Regions from separate parts of the Ruegeria sp. N8 genome, predicted to be linked through region 1. Evidence: riboswitches for the same ligand, from Rfam matches in the RefSeq annotation. Region 1 holds a riboswitch; the other holds the start of a gene.

Region 1 (7,832 bases):
CTCGCCGCCGGTGTCACACAGGTGCGCTAAGCGGCGCAGGGTGGAGACGGGCAGGGTGGAATACTCATCCAGTCGCGTATCCTCGCGCCCGTCGGCGGGCAGCACGGCCACAGCAATCCCTTTGGTCTGCGCAAGCGATAGAACCTGCTGCAGTCCGTAGGACCAATAGGGCACTCCGCCGATCAGACGGATCAGGATGCCTTTAGCGCCCTCCAACGTCTGTTCCACATAGGTGTCAACGGACAGAGGGTGTTTCAGCGCCGTCAGATTGGCCAGTCGCAGGGTCGGCATCCGACCGTCAGGCCCGCCACCGCGATGCCAGCCTGCCGCGAAAGCACCAAGGTCGCTGTCCGAGAACGACAGCACCACCAAATCCGCCGGGCTCTGGCCCAGATCGGTTGGGGTCTCAGATTCCTCTAACCCGTGGCTTTCGCGGAAGACGACGTGCATGGTTTACTCGGCAGCCTCGGTGACGCCCACGAAGATGTCGCGGATTTCAGCCTCTTTGATGTCGTCATGCTCGGCAATCACCACCAGACGCGAACGGCGCTCTTCGCCGGGCTGCCACGGACGGTCGTACTGATGACGCACGCGCGCGCCCACAGCCTGAACTAGAAGGCGCATTGGCTTGCCCTTAACAGCGGCATAGCCCTTGACGCGCAGGATGTTCAGTTCTTTGGCAAGACGTTCGATTTTCGCGACCAGATCGGCCGGGTCGGTCTGTTCCGGCAGCTCGACGATGATGCTTTCGAAATCGTCATGTTCATGATCGTGATGACCGTCATGATGCGAAGGCCGCGCCTCCATGTCATCCTCGGCGGCAGCCTCAAGACCCAGCACGACGCGCACGTCCACCACACCTTCGGCCACTTCGACCACGGGCAGAGGACGCGGGGCCTCGGCGGCGATGATCTCTTTGGCTTTGGCGACACCTTCGGGGCCGGCCAGATCAGGCTTGGTCAGAAGGATGATATCGGCGCAGGAGATCTGATCTTCGAACACTTCGGACAGAGGGGTTTCATGGTCGATGGAATCGTCGGCCATGCGCTGGGCATCCACTGCCTCGACATTCGGCGCGAACCGACCAGCGGCCACCGCCTCGGCATCGGCCAGCGCGATCACGCCATCCACGGTAATTTTCGAGCGGATATCGGGCCAGTCGAACGCTTTCAGAAGCGGTTTCGGCAGCGCAAGGCCCGAGGTTTCGATCAGGATATGCTCGGGGCGCGGCTCCAGCGCCATCAGCGCCTCGATCGTGGGGATGAAATCATCGGCCACGGTGCAGCAAATGCAGCCATTGGCCAGTTCCATGATGTTTTCCGCCGGGCAATCGGGAATGGCGCAGGACTTCAGGATATCGCCATCCACGCCGACATCGCCGAATTCATTAACCACAACGGCCAGACGCTTGCCCTGCGGGTTCTGCATCAGGTGCCGCACCAGCGTGGTTTTACCCGAGCCCAGAAAGCCGGTGATCACAGTAACGGGGAGTTTTTCGAGGGTGGACATGTCAGGCTCCAATCGGGGGAATGCGCGAGGCGCAGTTTTTGCGGAAATGTTCGGGGCGCTCGCGCCATTTGACCAAGCCGTCCTCGGTGGCCAGATACTTGGTCGCGCCGTCGACGATCACGTCGACATGATCGACCTCGTTCAGGTTCTCATAAACAAAGGTCCAGCGCTCGGGTCCGCCGCGCAGAACGATGGAACAGCCCTGATCGCAATTCGACAGGCATTCGACGGCTCTCAGCGTTACGCCTTCGGGCAGATCGGCCTGTTCCAGCGCCTTGTGCAACAACGTGCCGGGGCGGTCTGCGTCATCTTCAACAGGTAGGCCGCGGCGGCAGGTGGTGCAAACCAGCAGCTCGACCGGAGCGGTCTCGGTCATGTCTCTCATCCCCCCAAATCCTCATCGTGGGGGACGGGGTTTCAAGCGGGTCGCATTTGACCCGACACCGGAACACCCCGTCCGGTTTCAATCGCGGGTGCTGGCAGGTCTCCCGGCTTGCGGATGTCAGGGCAATTGCCCTGTCGGATGTCCCGCCTTCCCGGCCTGTTTGGCCAGTGGCTTGGGCACCCTCTCCGGTCACGGTCGCGGGGGCGGCTGCGTTTGGCGGATGATCCGTTGACGCATTCCCTTTTCATCCTCGTGCAGAGGACACCAACGGATCGGACATGCGGCACCGGGCAGGGGCTTGTCAAGCGAGTCGCAAGCATCTGTGAAGCAACGGTGGAAAAGCGACCTGTAAGCGTCGCTGGGCGGCATGACGAAGCCCGCAACCCCGTGCTGCCATGACCGAAACGGCGCAAACAGGGAGACGTGTCGCATGAGAGTGGGCTTTATCGGACTGGGCAATGTGGGCGGCAAACTGTCCGGGTCTTTGCTGCGCAACGGGATCGACCTGACGGTGCACGATCTGAACCCTGATCTGGTCGCGGGCTTCGTGGCGCAGGGGGCCAAGGCCGCCGAAAGCCCGGCCCAGCTGATGCGCGATTGCGACGCGGTGATCACCTGTCTGCCATCGCCTGCTGCCTCGGACGCCGTGATGCAGGAGATGCTGCCCGAGGTCGGCCCCGGCAAGATCTGGATGGAGATGTCCACCACCGACGAGGCCGAGGTCAAGCGGCTGGGTGCGCAGGTCATCGAACGCGGAGGGGCGGCAGTAGACTGCCCCGTCTCGGGCGGGTGCCATAGGGCGGCGACGGGCAATATCTCGATCTTCGCGGGCTGCGACCGCGCGACGTTCGAACGTATCCTACCCTTTCTGACCACGATGGGCCGCCGCGTGCTGCACACAGGCGAGTTGGGCTCGGCCTCGGTGCTTAAGGTGCTGACCAACTACCTGGCGACGGCAAACCTGATTACCTGCGCCGAAGCGCTCGTGACCGCCAAGGCCGCCGGGATGGACCTGAACACGACTTATGAGGCGATCAAGATTTCATCAGGTACTTCCTTTGTGCATGAGACCGAAAGCCAGGTGATCCTGAACGGATCACGCGACATTTCCTTTACGATGGACCTTGTGAAAAAGGATATCGGGCTGTTTCAGGACGTCGCTGACCGCGCCGGTGTACCGCTGGAGATCAACCCGGTCATGATCCAGATTTTCGAGGACGGAATTGCCCGCTATGGCGAGCGTGAATTGTCTCCCAACATCATCCGACGTCTGGAGGATGCAACCGGTCTAGACATCACAGCCTCCGGTTTTCCGCCCGAGATGGAGGACGACGAACCGGAAGAGCCCGGATACGAGGTCATCCCTCAGGGGCGTGGGGCCGAATGACGCAAGCCGCGCGTCAGTGGAATAATCTGTTTTGTAGAGAGAGTGGAGGCGAGTACCGGAATCGAACCGGTGTACACGGATTTGCAATCCGCTGCGTCACCACTCCGCCAACTCGCCTTTTCAAGTAAAATCAAATACTTGCTGTGGTGTGACAGGCGTTTTAACAGCTTTCTTCTGGGGCGTCCAGAGGGTTGCGGCGAAAATTCAGCAAGCGCAGGCGTGCCGTATCGGAAACAGGTTCACTTTCTTGTTCTGCAACAAAAGTTTCGATGCCTGAGCCGTTGCCGGTTTTATCCGGATATGGCACAAGCCCAGCATCCAAGGGAATAGAACGAGCGATCCAATGACAGATTTCGCAGCCCGGCGCCGCACTATGGTCGATACGCAAATCCGGCCTTCTGATGTCACGAAATTTCCGATTATCGATGCGATGCTTAGCGTCAGGCGTGAAAATTTCGTGCCCGATGCGCAGCGCGAGGCAGCATATGTTGAAGGGCTGCTTGATCTGGGGAACGGTCGCTGCCTGCTGGAGCCTCGGACGCTTGCCAAAATGTTGGATGCGCTGAATATTTCCAATGATGAGGTCGTGCTCGATATCGCGCCGGCGATGGGGTATTCTACTGCTGTTGCCGCAAAGATGGCGCAGCTTGTGGTTGCGGTGGAAGAGGATGAAGAACTCGCCACCGAGGCCCAAACCGTTTTGATGGAAGCAGACGCAGATAACGCAATCGTGCATGTCGGGCCTTTGGAGCAGGGTGCAACCGAACATGGTCCCTACGATGTCATCCTGATTCAGGGCGGGGTCGAGCATGTGCCTGACGCGTTGCTCGCGCAGCTCAAGGATCATGGCCGGATCGCATGCCTTTTCATGGATGGTGAATTGGGAACTGTTCGGATCGGCCACAAATCCGGCGAACGCGTGACTTGGCGCCACGCGTTTAATGCCAATGCCCCGGTTTTGCGCGCTTTTTCCACGGATCGTGTATTTTCGCTATAATTCCGGGACAGATTGTCCTGCCACCTTGATTAGTTGAACATAAACGCGCAAACTGTCCGCAGGGCTGCGTAATTTTGGTTTGAGAGGATTTCGTGATGAGTTCTACGGCGGGAGGAAAACTGGTCAAGGCGTTGGCGCTGACGGCTGGTATCGCGCTTAGTGTTGTGCCGGGTCGGGGCGCATGGGCAGACAATCTGACAGACGCGTTCATTGGTGCTTATAACACCAGCGGGCTGTTGGAACAAAACCGGGCCTTGCTGCGTGCTGCCGACGAAGATGTGGCGATCGCATTGGCCGCGCTGCGTCCGATCATCAACTTTGCCGCTCAGGTCAGCCAGGATTATACCCGCTCGACCATTGACGATGTGACGGTCCGAAATGAACCTTCTACGTTCTTTGCTGGTCTGACGCTTAGTCAGCTGATCTACGATGGTGGCTTTTCGGTTCTGGGCAAGCAATCGGCGCAAGAAATCGTTCTGTCCACACGTCAAAGCCTGATTGATGTGGAACAGGCCGTGCTGTTCCGAGCCGTAAATGCTTATTTGGCCGTTGTTCTTCAGGAAGAAACCGTTCAGATTCAATTGAACGATGTGGAAGTTTCTGCCGAGGAACTCCGCGCTTCGCAGGACCGTTTCGATGTGGGCGAGGTGACGCGCACGGACGTGGCGCTGTCGCAGGCGCAGCTTGCCAGCGCTCAGGCGGAATTGTCCGTTGCGCGCGGGAACCTGAGCACGGCGCAGGCCGAATACGTTAACGCCGTAGGTAAAGCGCCGGGCGCGACGGCTGGTCAGCCCAGCCTGCCCAACCTGCCGCGGTCAGAGGCGGAGGCGATTGCCCTGGCTCAGCGCAACCACCCGGCGATCCTGTCATCTCAGCATGAGGTTCGTGCCTTTGATCTGGCGGTTCTTCAGCAGCGTGCAAACCTTGGCCCGAATGTTACTTTGAACGCGGATGCCGGGATTACCGAAAGCTACGACAACGACGATTCAATCGAAGACGCGACGGTCGCTTTGACCTTCACTCAGCCGATCTATGCTGGTGGCGCCTTGGCCGCGCAGGTCCGTCGTGCAATGGCGACCCGTGACGCGTCCCGCGCGAACCTGCTGAACGTACAGAAAGATATCACGCAAGGCGTTTCCGTGGCTTATGCCAACTTCCAGGCTGCATCGGCCAGCCTGCGCGCTTCGACCGAGCAGGTGCGAGCATCTCAAGTGGCCTTTGACGGCATCCGGGAAGAGGCGACCTTGGGCGCTCGGACGACGCTGGATGTTCTGAACGCACAGCAAGACCTGCTGGATGCGCAGCTCAATGAGGTTGCATCGCGCACCGAACGGTCGCTGGCTGCCTATCAGTTGTTGCAGGCGCAAGGTCTTTTGACGGCCGAGCGTTTGGGGCTGGCCGTGCAAATCTATGACCCGACGCTGTATTACAATCTGGTCAAGAAAGCACCGGCACAGGTTAGCAAGCAGAGCAAGGATCTGGATCGGGTACTCAAGGCCCTGCGCCGCGACTAACCCAGGACACAATCTGTTGTGAGGGCCGAAGTGTTTGGCTACACTCGATTCTGAGGAAAGAGTGGTAGAGAAGAATGACGGATAAAGTCGTAGACGGGAGAGTAGAGGACGTTTTGTCCTCTATCAAACGCCTGGTCGGTGAAGAAGGCCGCAAAATCCCCGATCTCGTTCCGTCTTCTTTGGCACGAAAGCCCGGTAGATTGGTTTTGACGGACGCACTGCGAGTCGGGGATAATGAGGACGGTAAACCCATTGCAGACCCGGTGGTGGATGCGTCAGTCAAACCTATGGTTCTGCGCGCCCGGGATGCAGTAGAGAGTGAGGCGTCGCAACCCGTCCCAACCCCAGAGAAAGTTCCGAGTTTCAGCCTGAGTTCCAAGATAGAAGCGCTGGAGGCGGCGATTGCCCGCACCGAGGATCAGTGGGAACCCGACGGTGATAGCGATGACGCCTATTCTGGAACTCCGACCCGCGCTTTGGGTTGGAGCGTCGGAAACGAAGCCAAAGAGGATGAAGTGGTGGAAGAGGGGCTCTCGGACACCAAAGCAACCTTCATCCGTGACCCCGAGGTCATCGCGGCGACCGAGGCCGAAGACCAACCTGAACCTCCCGCGATGGATGAAGACGCGTTGCGTCAGCTTATCGCGCAGGTCGTGCGGGAAGAGCTTCAGGGCGTGCTGGGCGAACGCATCACCCGCAATGTGCGCAAAATGGTCCGGCGCGAGATTTACCGGGCTTTGGCTGAGCTGGAATCCAGCTAGACGCTAGGCCCGGCAGGGCTGTTGCGCCAGTTCCAAAAGCTGATCCAAATCCATATGCTGCTCAAGATGGTCGGCCAATGCGTCCAGCGTCTCGTCCACGCCGTCCTCGTAATTGATCTCTGAGACAGCCCCCAATTCCGACAGGTAACGCGCGCGGAACGCATCGGACGAAAATATCCCGTGCAGATAGCTGCCGCGAATACGTCCAGTTTTGTCTGCGGCACCCTCGGGCCGACCTTCAACCTCCAGCCAAGCGCGGGCGCAGTCGGGGCCCTCGGTCCGGCCCATATGGATTTCATAGCCTGACACCGGTTCTTTGCCGGGAACCGCATGCGCCTGCCGCAACGTGACCTGCTTCTGGCCAGCCATGATGGTATCGACGTCCAGCAAGCCCAGCCCATCGACTGTTCCTGGTCGACCATCGACGCCGCCGGGATCGGAGATGGTATTGCCCAGCATCTGATACCCGCCACACAGGCCCAAAACATGACCACCGCGCCGCACATGGCCATAGAGGTCCACATCCCACCCCTGCGCCCGGAAATAGGTCAGGTCGCCGATAGTGGATTTACTGCCTGGCAGCAGCACAAGGTCAGCATCGCCGGGCAGGGGGCGCCCCGCAGGGACGATCTCGACCGTGATGCCTGGTTCAGCCGAGAGCGGGTCCAGATCGTCAAAATTGGCCATCCGCTCAAGTTGCGGCACCACCACTTTGCAGGTCCCGCCCGCGTGAGAGCGGATGTCCATCATATCCTCGGCAGGCAGTTTCCATGCGTCGTTGAACCACGGCACGACACCCACGCAGGCCCAACCGGTCCGCGCTGCGATATCGTCACGCCCTTCATCGAAAAGGGATACATCGCCTTTGAAGCGGTTCACCGCAAAGCCCTTGATCATCGCTAGATCGCTGGCTTCCAGCACTGCCTGCGTGCCTACAATCTGTGCGATTACACCGCCGCGGTGAATGTCGCCGACCAGCACGACCGGCACACCTGCGGCGCAGGCAAAGCCCATATTGGCAATATCTCCCTTACGCAGGTTGGTTTCAGCCGGACTGCCTGCGCCCTCGACCAGAACCAGATCGGCATCCGCACAGAGCCGGTCAAAGCTTTCCAGCGCAGCCCCCAGCAGCTTGGATTTGTCCTTGCGGTAGTCACCCGCCTTCATCGTTCCAGCCCGCTGCCCCTGCACGATGATCTGCGCCCCCGTGTCGGTTTCGGGTTTGAGCAGAATCGGGTTCATATCCGTATGCGTCGGCCTGTTCGCTGCCCACGCCTGA
Region 2 (7,832 bases), on a different contig from region 1:
CTCTTCCGGGCTGGGCAGGTCGGCAACATGGGTCAGGCGGATCACGGCCATCTCGGCGGCCATCATGGCGTTGGGGGCGGCTGAGACCTCTTCCAGAGCCTTCAATAACATCTGCCACATACGGGTCAGGACGCGCATCGGCAGGGCCTCTGCCATTTGCTGACCGCGCGCGCGTTCGTCGGGGGACACGGTCGGGTCTTCGGCGGCATCCGGCGTGATTTTCACGACCGAGACCCAATGGGTGATCTCGGCCAGATCGCGTAGCACGGCCAGCGGGTCGGCGCCTTCGGCATATTGCGCGCCAAGCTCAGTAAGCGCCCCGGCGGCGTCGCCGCGCAGGATCATGTCCATCAGGTCCAGCACTCGGCCACGGTCGGCTAAACCCAGCATCGCACGCACCTGATCGGCGCTGGTTTCCCCGGCACCGTGTGAAATCGCCTGATCCAGCAGAGAGGTCGCATCCCGCGCCGAGCCTTCAGCCGCGCGGGTGATCAACGCCATCGCGTCCTCGGCGATTTGCGCACCTTCGGCCTCGGCAATGCGGCGCAGCAAGCCGATCATGTCTTCGGGTTCGATCCGGCGCAGGTCGAACCGCTGGCAACGCGACAGAACCGTCACGGGTACTTTGCGAATCTCGGTGGTAGCAAAGATGAATTTCACATGCTCGGGTGGTTCCTCAAGCGTCTTGAGCAGCGCGTTGAAGGCGCTGGTCGACAGCATGTGGACCTCGTCGATGATGTAGATCTTGTAGCGGGCCGAGGCCGCGCGGTAGCGGACGCTGTCGATGATCTCGCGAATATCATTGACGCCGGTGCGGCTGGCGGCGTCCATCTCCATCACGTCCACATGGCGGCCCTCCATAATGGCCACACAATGTTCGCACTGGCCGCAGGGTTCGGTGGTCGGCTTGCCCTCGCCATCGGGGCCGATGCAGTTCATACCCTTGGCGATGATACGGGCCGTGGTGGTTTTGCCGGTGCCGCGAATGCCGGTCATGATAAAGGCTTGCGCAATTCGATCCGCCTCGAACGCGTTTTTCAGCGTGCGTACCATGGCGTCCTGACCGACTAGATCGGCGAAGGTTTCCGGGCGGTATTTGCGGGCAAGAACCTGATAGGCGGGGCTGGGCGTGTCGGTCATATCTGCTCTGTCGGATTCGGAGTCCGATGCAGCGTAGTGACCCCTGCCGCCCACGTCCACAGCAGCAGCGCAGGAAATTCGATTTGCAAGCAAGGACGCAGGCGATACATCATCGGTGCAGATTGATCGGAACGTGCCATGAATAATTTCGCCATCTATTCCCTGCGACTGGGGCCGGGTCGTCTGGGGATATCTCCGCTGCCCGGCGCGGGAGGTGCCTATGCGGCCGATCTGAAGACGGTGCAGGACTGGCGACCGGATCTGGTGATTTCAATGACCACAAGCTCTGAGATGAAAAACCTGGGAGCGGCGGCGTTCGGTGGCGATCTGGAGCGGCACGGGGTCGAATGGGCTCACCTGCCGGTCCAGGATTTTGGTGCGCCGGATGCGCGGATACAGGCCATTTGGTCCAATGTCAGCCAGCGGGCCCGTGCGCTGCTGTCCGGCGGCGGAGGCGTTTTGGTCCATTGTCGGGGCGGCTGCGGGCGATCGGGTATGGTTGCTTTGCGGTTGATGACGGATAGCGGACTGCCCGCAGATACCGCTTTGCAGATGCTACGGACAGTACGTCCCTGCGCCGTCGAGACCGAGGCGCAGATGGTCTGGGCCACTTCGGCGGCCCGGACGGGCAGCTGAATTCAGGCTGAAAGCTGGTGTTCGGTCGGCGCGGCTGGCTGGGGCGCCGTGGTAACCACTTCCATCATCGCGCAGGGCGGTGTCGGCAAAAGGCTGGCTGCGTGGGCGGTGAAATCTGCTCCGAACAACATATCCGCATAGCGATCCAGCCGCTCGGCCGGAGTGTCGGCGGCCACACCGCAGAACACCCGGATCTGATCGGGTTGGGCGCGAAACCGGGCCGAGCACCCTTCGGCGCAATGGGTCAAGTCGCTGCTGCCTTCGATCTCGAACGCATCGGTTGTTGCCGGACGGGCCGTGGCCATTGCATCCGTCAGGGCGCGTGCCATTCGGGCCAGTGCCGGGCAGGGGGCGCCGGTTTTTTGGCATACCGTCGCGGTGAATTCGTGGGTCTTGGTCTTCCAGATCATGATGCGCCCTCCGCGCGCTGGACGAGGGGCATGGATCAGGTGTGACAGCGTGCTGACGACCTGTCCCGGACACCCCGCCCGAGTTTCGGTTTTCGTTCGATGGCAGGTCTCCTGACTTGCGGGTCGTGGCTTTGCCGACCTTCCCAGCCTGTTGGCCAGTGGTATCTCGGCATTGCTCACCGCTTACAGTTGCGGGGGCAGTCTCGGCCTTGATCCGTTCCGGCAATGCCGGGCAGGATCGCACCGTGTTCCCTTTTCATCCCGCCCCGTGACCGGGGACGAGAACCATCACGCCATCGCTAGCGGTTGAGCGGGCTTCGAGTCAAGCGCCATTGAATCCCGGCGCGACGTTGGGTCAATTTCTCCACGGCTTGACTCTGATGACGGAACAGGGCCGACTGCGCGGGTGAACTAAACAGTTTAGAGCATGAGGCGCGGGCGATGTTGGACAATACGCATCCTGTTTTGACCGAAGATGTCCAGTTTCCGTCCGGTCCGGCGATGCTGTCGGGGCGGCTCTATCTGCCTGCTCTGCCTCCCAAGACAGTTGTGATGATCCATGCAGCGACCGGCGTGCCCCGCGACTATTATCAGCATTTTGCCCATTGGCTGGCGGCCGAGCAGGGTATGGCTTGTCTGACCTATGACTATCGGGATTTCGGCCATTCGCTGACCGGCCGATTGCAGGACTCGCAGGTAACTATGGCGGACTGGGCGCTGGTCGACATGCCCGCCGCCCGCGCGGAAATGCGCAGACGCTTCCCGGACGCGGAACAATGGAGCATCGGCCATTCCGTTGGCGGAATGTTGGGCCCGGTTCAGCCGGATATCGCGCAGATTGACCGCATGATCTGTGTTTGCTCCGGGCTTGTCACTCTGTCTGATCACCCGTGGCCGTACAAGGCGCTGGCGGGGTTGTTCTGGTATGGCCATGCACCGTTGGTTGTCAAAGCGGCGGGGTATTTGCCGGGCAGGGCTTTGGGCTTTGGGGCTGACCTGCCCGCGCGGGTCTACTGGCAGTGGCGTAAATGGTGCACGGCACCGACGAACTACCTGCCCGATTTGGGCAAGACCCTGCCCGAGGCGCACTGGGCAGGGCAGGGAGTGCCGGTCGATCTGATCGCATTCGACGACGATCAGGTGGTGCCGCCCAAAGCGGTGTGGCGTCTGGCCGAGCTTTATGGCCCGAATGCGCGGCGTAGGTTGTTGTCACTGTCAGATTTCGGGGTGAAAGAGATCGGGCATATCGGCGTGTTCGCCCGTCGCAACGCAGCGGTCTGGCCGCAGCTTATTGCCCAGGATCATGTGGTAGATAAGTGAGAGGTTGGACATCGACCCAAGCGGGGCTCGTTGTGGCTGCTTCCTTCCGGACCTGACCAGGTTGGCGAGGCGCTCGCCCGCGCCAACCTCTCAGCACGCGATATAGGCAAGTGCGGGACAAATGACAACCCGTCAGAGCGTCAAATGGATCAGCAGAAAACCGGCCTCGTCCTCTCCAGCGATGTTGGGTACAAATTCGGCGATGTCGTCCAGATGCTGCCAGGCCTTGTGGCCTGTACGCAGAACCGCCAACGCCCCGGCCACGGGGGACAGACGGAACGGACGCTCGAACACGGTGCCGGAATGAGGCCCGGCAGCCACGTAGTTTTTGACCAGATCTTGTAGGGGCAGAAACGGCAGCGGAACGCGCGTCGCCCGCCCGGCAAAGGGGAAGTGCCCACCGCCATTTGCGCGGTAATTATTCAACGCCACCACAAAGGTCTGCTCTGCATCCAAGGGTTGGCCTTCGAAACGAATCTCGCGGACGCGGCGGGCCGATGGGTGCAAAAGTGCCCCATCTGCGCCAAACCGAGCGGGCTGGCTAAGGTCGATCCGGTATGTCAGCCCATGCAGGACGTCAAAATTATGCCCCGCGCGGTCCGAGGCCAGCAGATCGCATCGTTGGCCGGGGATCATCCTGTTAAAGACGCCTGCGGACATTTCCAGCCAGTCTTCGATTTGCGAACCGGTGACGGCGACGGCCATCATCTCATCGGGAAAGACGTTCAAGTCCGTCACATGGCGCAGGCAGATTTCCCCGGCCGGGACGTCGGTAAAGAACCGAGGCCCGGCACGCCCGCCGAATTTCGACGGGGACACGGCAGACAGGATTGGGCAGTCCCGATAGTCCGTATCCTTCAAAAAAGGTCGCAACCCGGCGGTTTGAGCGGCGGCCACGAAAGCCAAGCCCCGGTCATAGCCGCAAAAGCTGAAATAGCTGTGCATGTGCTGCTGTACCTGTCCCACAGGTTCGGCCACCCGCCGCCGCGTCTCGGCGTGACCGGTGGCAAGTAGCTGCGTCAGTGCGGCGTCTTCATCTGACGCTTCTGTCGAAACCGAACGCACCTGCGCGTGTCCATGAAGTACCTGCCATTGGTCGTCCAGTGATGTGCCGAGGGTCAGGTCGATGACGCCCAGATATGACCCCGCCGCACCGGGCATCACGACGGGGGTGCTGTGCACCAGCCCGCGATCAACGTCGATATAGCCGCTGTATTCTTGTTCAGGGCTGGGAAAAACCATATGGGAATGCCCGCCCGCAATGGCGTCGATCCCGTCGATGGCGGCCAATGGTACCAACGCGTTTTCCATGCCGGGCGTGTCTTGCGCCGGACCGAACCCCGTATGCGCCAGCGCCACAACGATATCGCAGCCCAGTTCGTGCAGTTCAGCGACTTTGCGGCGCGCGCAGTCAAGGATGTCGCCGATCTGGACCGCACCTGCCAGCTTGTGCGCCTCCCATTTTGCGGTCTGGGGTGGCAGGACCGATAATATGCCGATTGCAAGCTCGTGCGCGTGCCCTTGGATATCGACCTGACGCCTGACAATCGTGTGCTCCTGCCAGACCTGCGGGCTGGTGGATTTGTGCGCATTGCTGCACAGAACAGGGCAGGGGGCGTGCCGCATGATCCGGTCCAGCACGTCCAGACCAAAGCCGAAATCGTGATTGCCCAGCCCAATGGCATCATAGCCCAGAAGGTCGAAGGCCTGCATCAGAACATGGCGCTCGGGGTGTTGAGCCACGGCCCAGTCGCCCAGCGGTGTGCCCTGGACCGAGTCGCCATTGTCCACCAGCAGAACCAACCCGTCCTGTACCTCGCTTCGGGCCTTGCGGATCAGGTCGGCGGTCCGGGTCAGGCCAATCGTCGGTTCGTGCCTGTCAGTGTAATAGTCATATGCCGTCAGATTCATATGCAGATCGGACGTGGCCAGAATCCGCAGTTGGACGGTTTGAGAGGAAGGAAAAGTCGGCACTACTCTACTTTAGGCAGTTTTATATTAATCATTTTCAACAAAAAGAGTGTTGCGTGCAATTTTCAAGGCGGACCTGCGGTCTTTCAGCGGCAGCGGGTGTTTTTTCGGAGTTCCATGAATACCCATTGCAACCCCAGAACCATCGTGGCAGCCCTATGCGCACAATCTGGGGGGCATGCAATGAAGAATGCAGAGTTTGTGACGTTCGGCGGATCAGGGCTGGACCGTGCGGCGCATATTCGGGGCGATGCCGACGCGCTGGCTGGCCTGGTGGCGGACCCGAATGCCAAATGCCTGCTGATATGGCGCGGCAAACCCCTTGTAGAGGGTGAGGCTTCGGATCGGTTGGGTCTGATCCCGGTGTCTCATGCGCTGGTCGAAAACGGACCGGGCGGAGTTGCGGATGGGCTGATTTTTCTGGGCCTGTCGGATGGTGTCCCGGTCTTTGCTGCCGATATCTCGAATTGGGAGCCTGACGGGCAGGATTTGTCCGAAGTAGGTGGTTTCGTGGATGGTTCGGAACAGCAGCATCCTGACCTGCCAGACGGGTTCGTATTTGCCGAACTGCGCCGGATCATGACATGGCTGTCCCCGCGTGATGCCGAGCTTGCGGCGACCGCCAAGGCGGTGATCGGCTGGCACGAAACCCATAAATTCTGCGCCCGCTGCGGCGCGGCCAGCGCGATGACGCAGGCCGGATGGCAACGAAGCTGCCCCACGTGCAGCGGCCAGCATTTTCCGCGCACGGACCCGGTGGTGATCATGCTGATCACCCATGGGGACTCGGTACTTATGGGGCGGTCTCCGGGTTGGCCCGAGGGGATGTATTCGCTGCTGGCGGGTTTTGTCGAACCCGGCGAAACGCTCGAAGCTGCTGTGCGCCGCGAAGTGTTCGAAGAGGCGGGCGTGCCCGTCGGCCCTGTCACCTATCTGTCCAGCCAGCCCTGGCCCTTCCCGGCCTCTTTGATGTTTGGTTGCGCGGGCCAGGCGCTGTCGCGTGACATCTCGATTGATCCCGTTGAAATTGAAGATGCCATGTGGGTCAGCAAGTCCGAGATGATGCAGGCCTTTGCCGGTGAGCACCCGGTTCTGAAACCTGCCCGTAAAGGAGCCATTGCACATTTCCTGTTGCAGAACTGGCTTGCAGATACGCTGGACTGACGAAATAGAGACGCAATAGATCAACGAACCAAAGGTCGGAATGCAGTTCGCAGTACAGGAAGATATTCAGGCACCGATCAACGCCGTTTTCGAAATGGTCGCCGATTTCGAACGGTTCGAACGTATGGCCATGCGCCGCGGGATCGAGGTGCGGCGGCTGTCCGGCCACACGGGGGTGGTGCCGGGCACCAAATGGCAGGCCGATTTCACCCTGCGGGGCAAGCCACGCCATGTTGAGATAACAATGGCACACAGCGACCCGCCCGCGCAAATGCGGTTCGAGGCAATCGGCAAAGGGGTCGGCGGTGTCACAGAGGTTGATCTTCTGGCTCTGTCCCAACGCCGAACCCGGTTAAGCGTGGATGTAACGCTGACGGCCAAATCCCTGCCCGCGCGGCTGTTTCTGCAATCGCTGCGGCTGGGCAAATCGCGGTTCCGGGCCCGGTTCCAATCCCGACTGACCGAATTCGCCCGCGAGATGGAGGAACGACACCTGCACGGGTCGTAAAACCGATATGAGCGATCTGATCCTGAGACAGGCAACCTCATACGACGCGCCGGGTATTGCTGGAGTGTTGCAAGCCCTTGTTTTGGCAGACAAGCGCAGCAAACCGGCAGATGCCGGGTTCGCCGAAACGCACTATGTCTCACATCCCGGTCAGATTCAGTGCCTTCTGGCGTTGGACGGGGACGAGGTGCTGGGGTTTCAATCGCTGAAGCAAGCGGTAGAGGGCAACCCCTATGGCGCGCCTGTCGGCTGGGGATTGATCGGCACGCATATTCGCCCTTCGGCGGCTCGGCGCGGGGTCGGGCGGGCGTTGTTTCAGGAAACCCTGCAAGCTGCCCGTGCGGCAGGCCTTGTGGCGATCGACGCGACGATTGGCGTCAACAATGCGGAAGGGCTGGCCTATTATCAGGCAATGGGGTTCGTGGACTACCGCCGAATTGACGGCGCGCGCCGCAAATCCTTCACCTTGTGACCGCCGCCGGGTAAACGCCTAGCACTTCGACATTTGTGGTGAAATGCTCCAGCTCTTCCATCGCCAGTTGCACATTGCGGTCGTCGGGGTGCCCCACGATATCGGCATAGAACTGCGTGGCGGTGAATGAGCCGTCGACCATATAGCTTTCCAGCTTGGTCATGTTGATCCCATTCGTGGCAAACCCGCCCATCGCTTTATATAGCGCGGC

What was found. Region 1 has a riboswitch for cobalamin ahead of ACR0C5_RS03320 (DUF1636 family protein). Riboswitches for the same ligand answer to the same signal wherever they lie in the genome.
Region 2: it holds a riboswitch for cobalamin, as region 1 does, so the genes downstream of both, ACR0C5_RS12890 (hypothetical protein) here and ACR0C5_RS03320 (DUF1636 family protein) in region 1, are expected to answer to the same signal.

What each region holds. Positions count from the first base shown of each region.
Region 1 is NZ_JBQFLQ010000001.1:648,250-656,081, reverse strand. It holds gene cobN (cobaltochelatase subunit CobN) at 1-450, opposite strand, end outside; gene cobW (cobalamin biosynthesis protein CobW) at 454-1,509, opposite strand; gene ACR0C5_RS03320 (DUF1636 family protein) at 1,511-1,885, opposite strand; cobalamin riboswitch at 1,971-2,178, opposite strand; gene ACR0C5_RS03315 (NAD(P)-dependent oxidoreductase) at 2,325-3,281, shown strand; tRNA gene ACR0C5_RS03310 (tRNA-Cys) at 3,325-3,398, opposite strand; gene ACR0C5_RS03305 (protein-L-isoaspartate O-methyltransferase family protein) at 3,625-4,278, shown strand; gene ACR0C5_RS03300 (TolC family outer membrane protein) at 4,374-5,792, shown strand; gene ACR0C5_RS03295 (hypothetical protein) at 5,867-6,553, shown strand; gene ACR0C5_RS03290 (cobyric acid synthase) at 6,557-7,832, opposite strand, start outside.
Region 2 is NZ_JBQFLQ010000006.1:45,817-53,648, reverse strand. It holds gene ACR0C5_RS12900 (DNA polymerase III subunit gamma/tau) at 1-1,140, opposite strand, end outside; gene ACR0C5_RS12895 (protein-tyrosine phosphatase family protein) at 1,279-1,776, shown strand; gene ACR0C5_RS12890 (hypothetical protein) at 1,779-2,186, opposite strand; cobalamin riboswitch at 2,271-2,491, opposite strand; gene ACR0C5_RS12885 (alpha/beta hydrolase family protein) at 2,628-3,506, shown strand; RNA gene ffs (signal recognition particle sRNA small type) at 3,501-3,599, opposite strand; gene ACR0C5_RS12875 (bifunctional 2',3'-cyclic-nucleotide 2'-phosphodiesterase/3'-nucleotidase) at 3,639-5,480, opposite strand; gene nudC (NAD(+) diphosphatase) at 5,661-6,641, shown strand; gene ACR0C5_RS12865 (SRPBCC family protein) at 6,682-7,149, shown strand; gene ACR0C5_RS12860 (N-acetyltransferase family protein) at 7,157-7,621, shown strand; gene ACR0C5_RS12855 (prephenate dehydratase) at 7,611-7,832, opposite strand, start outside.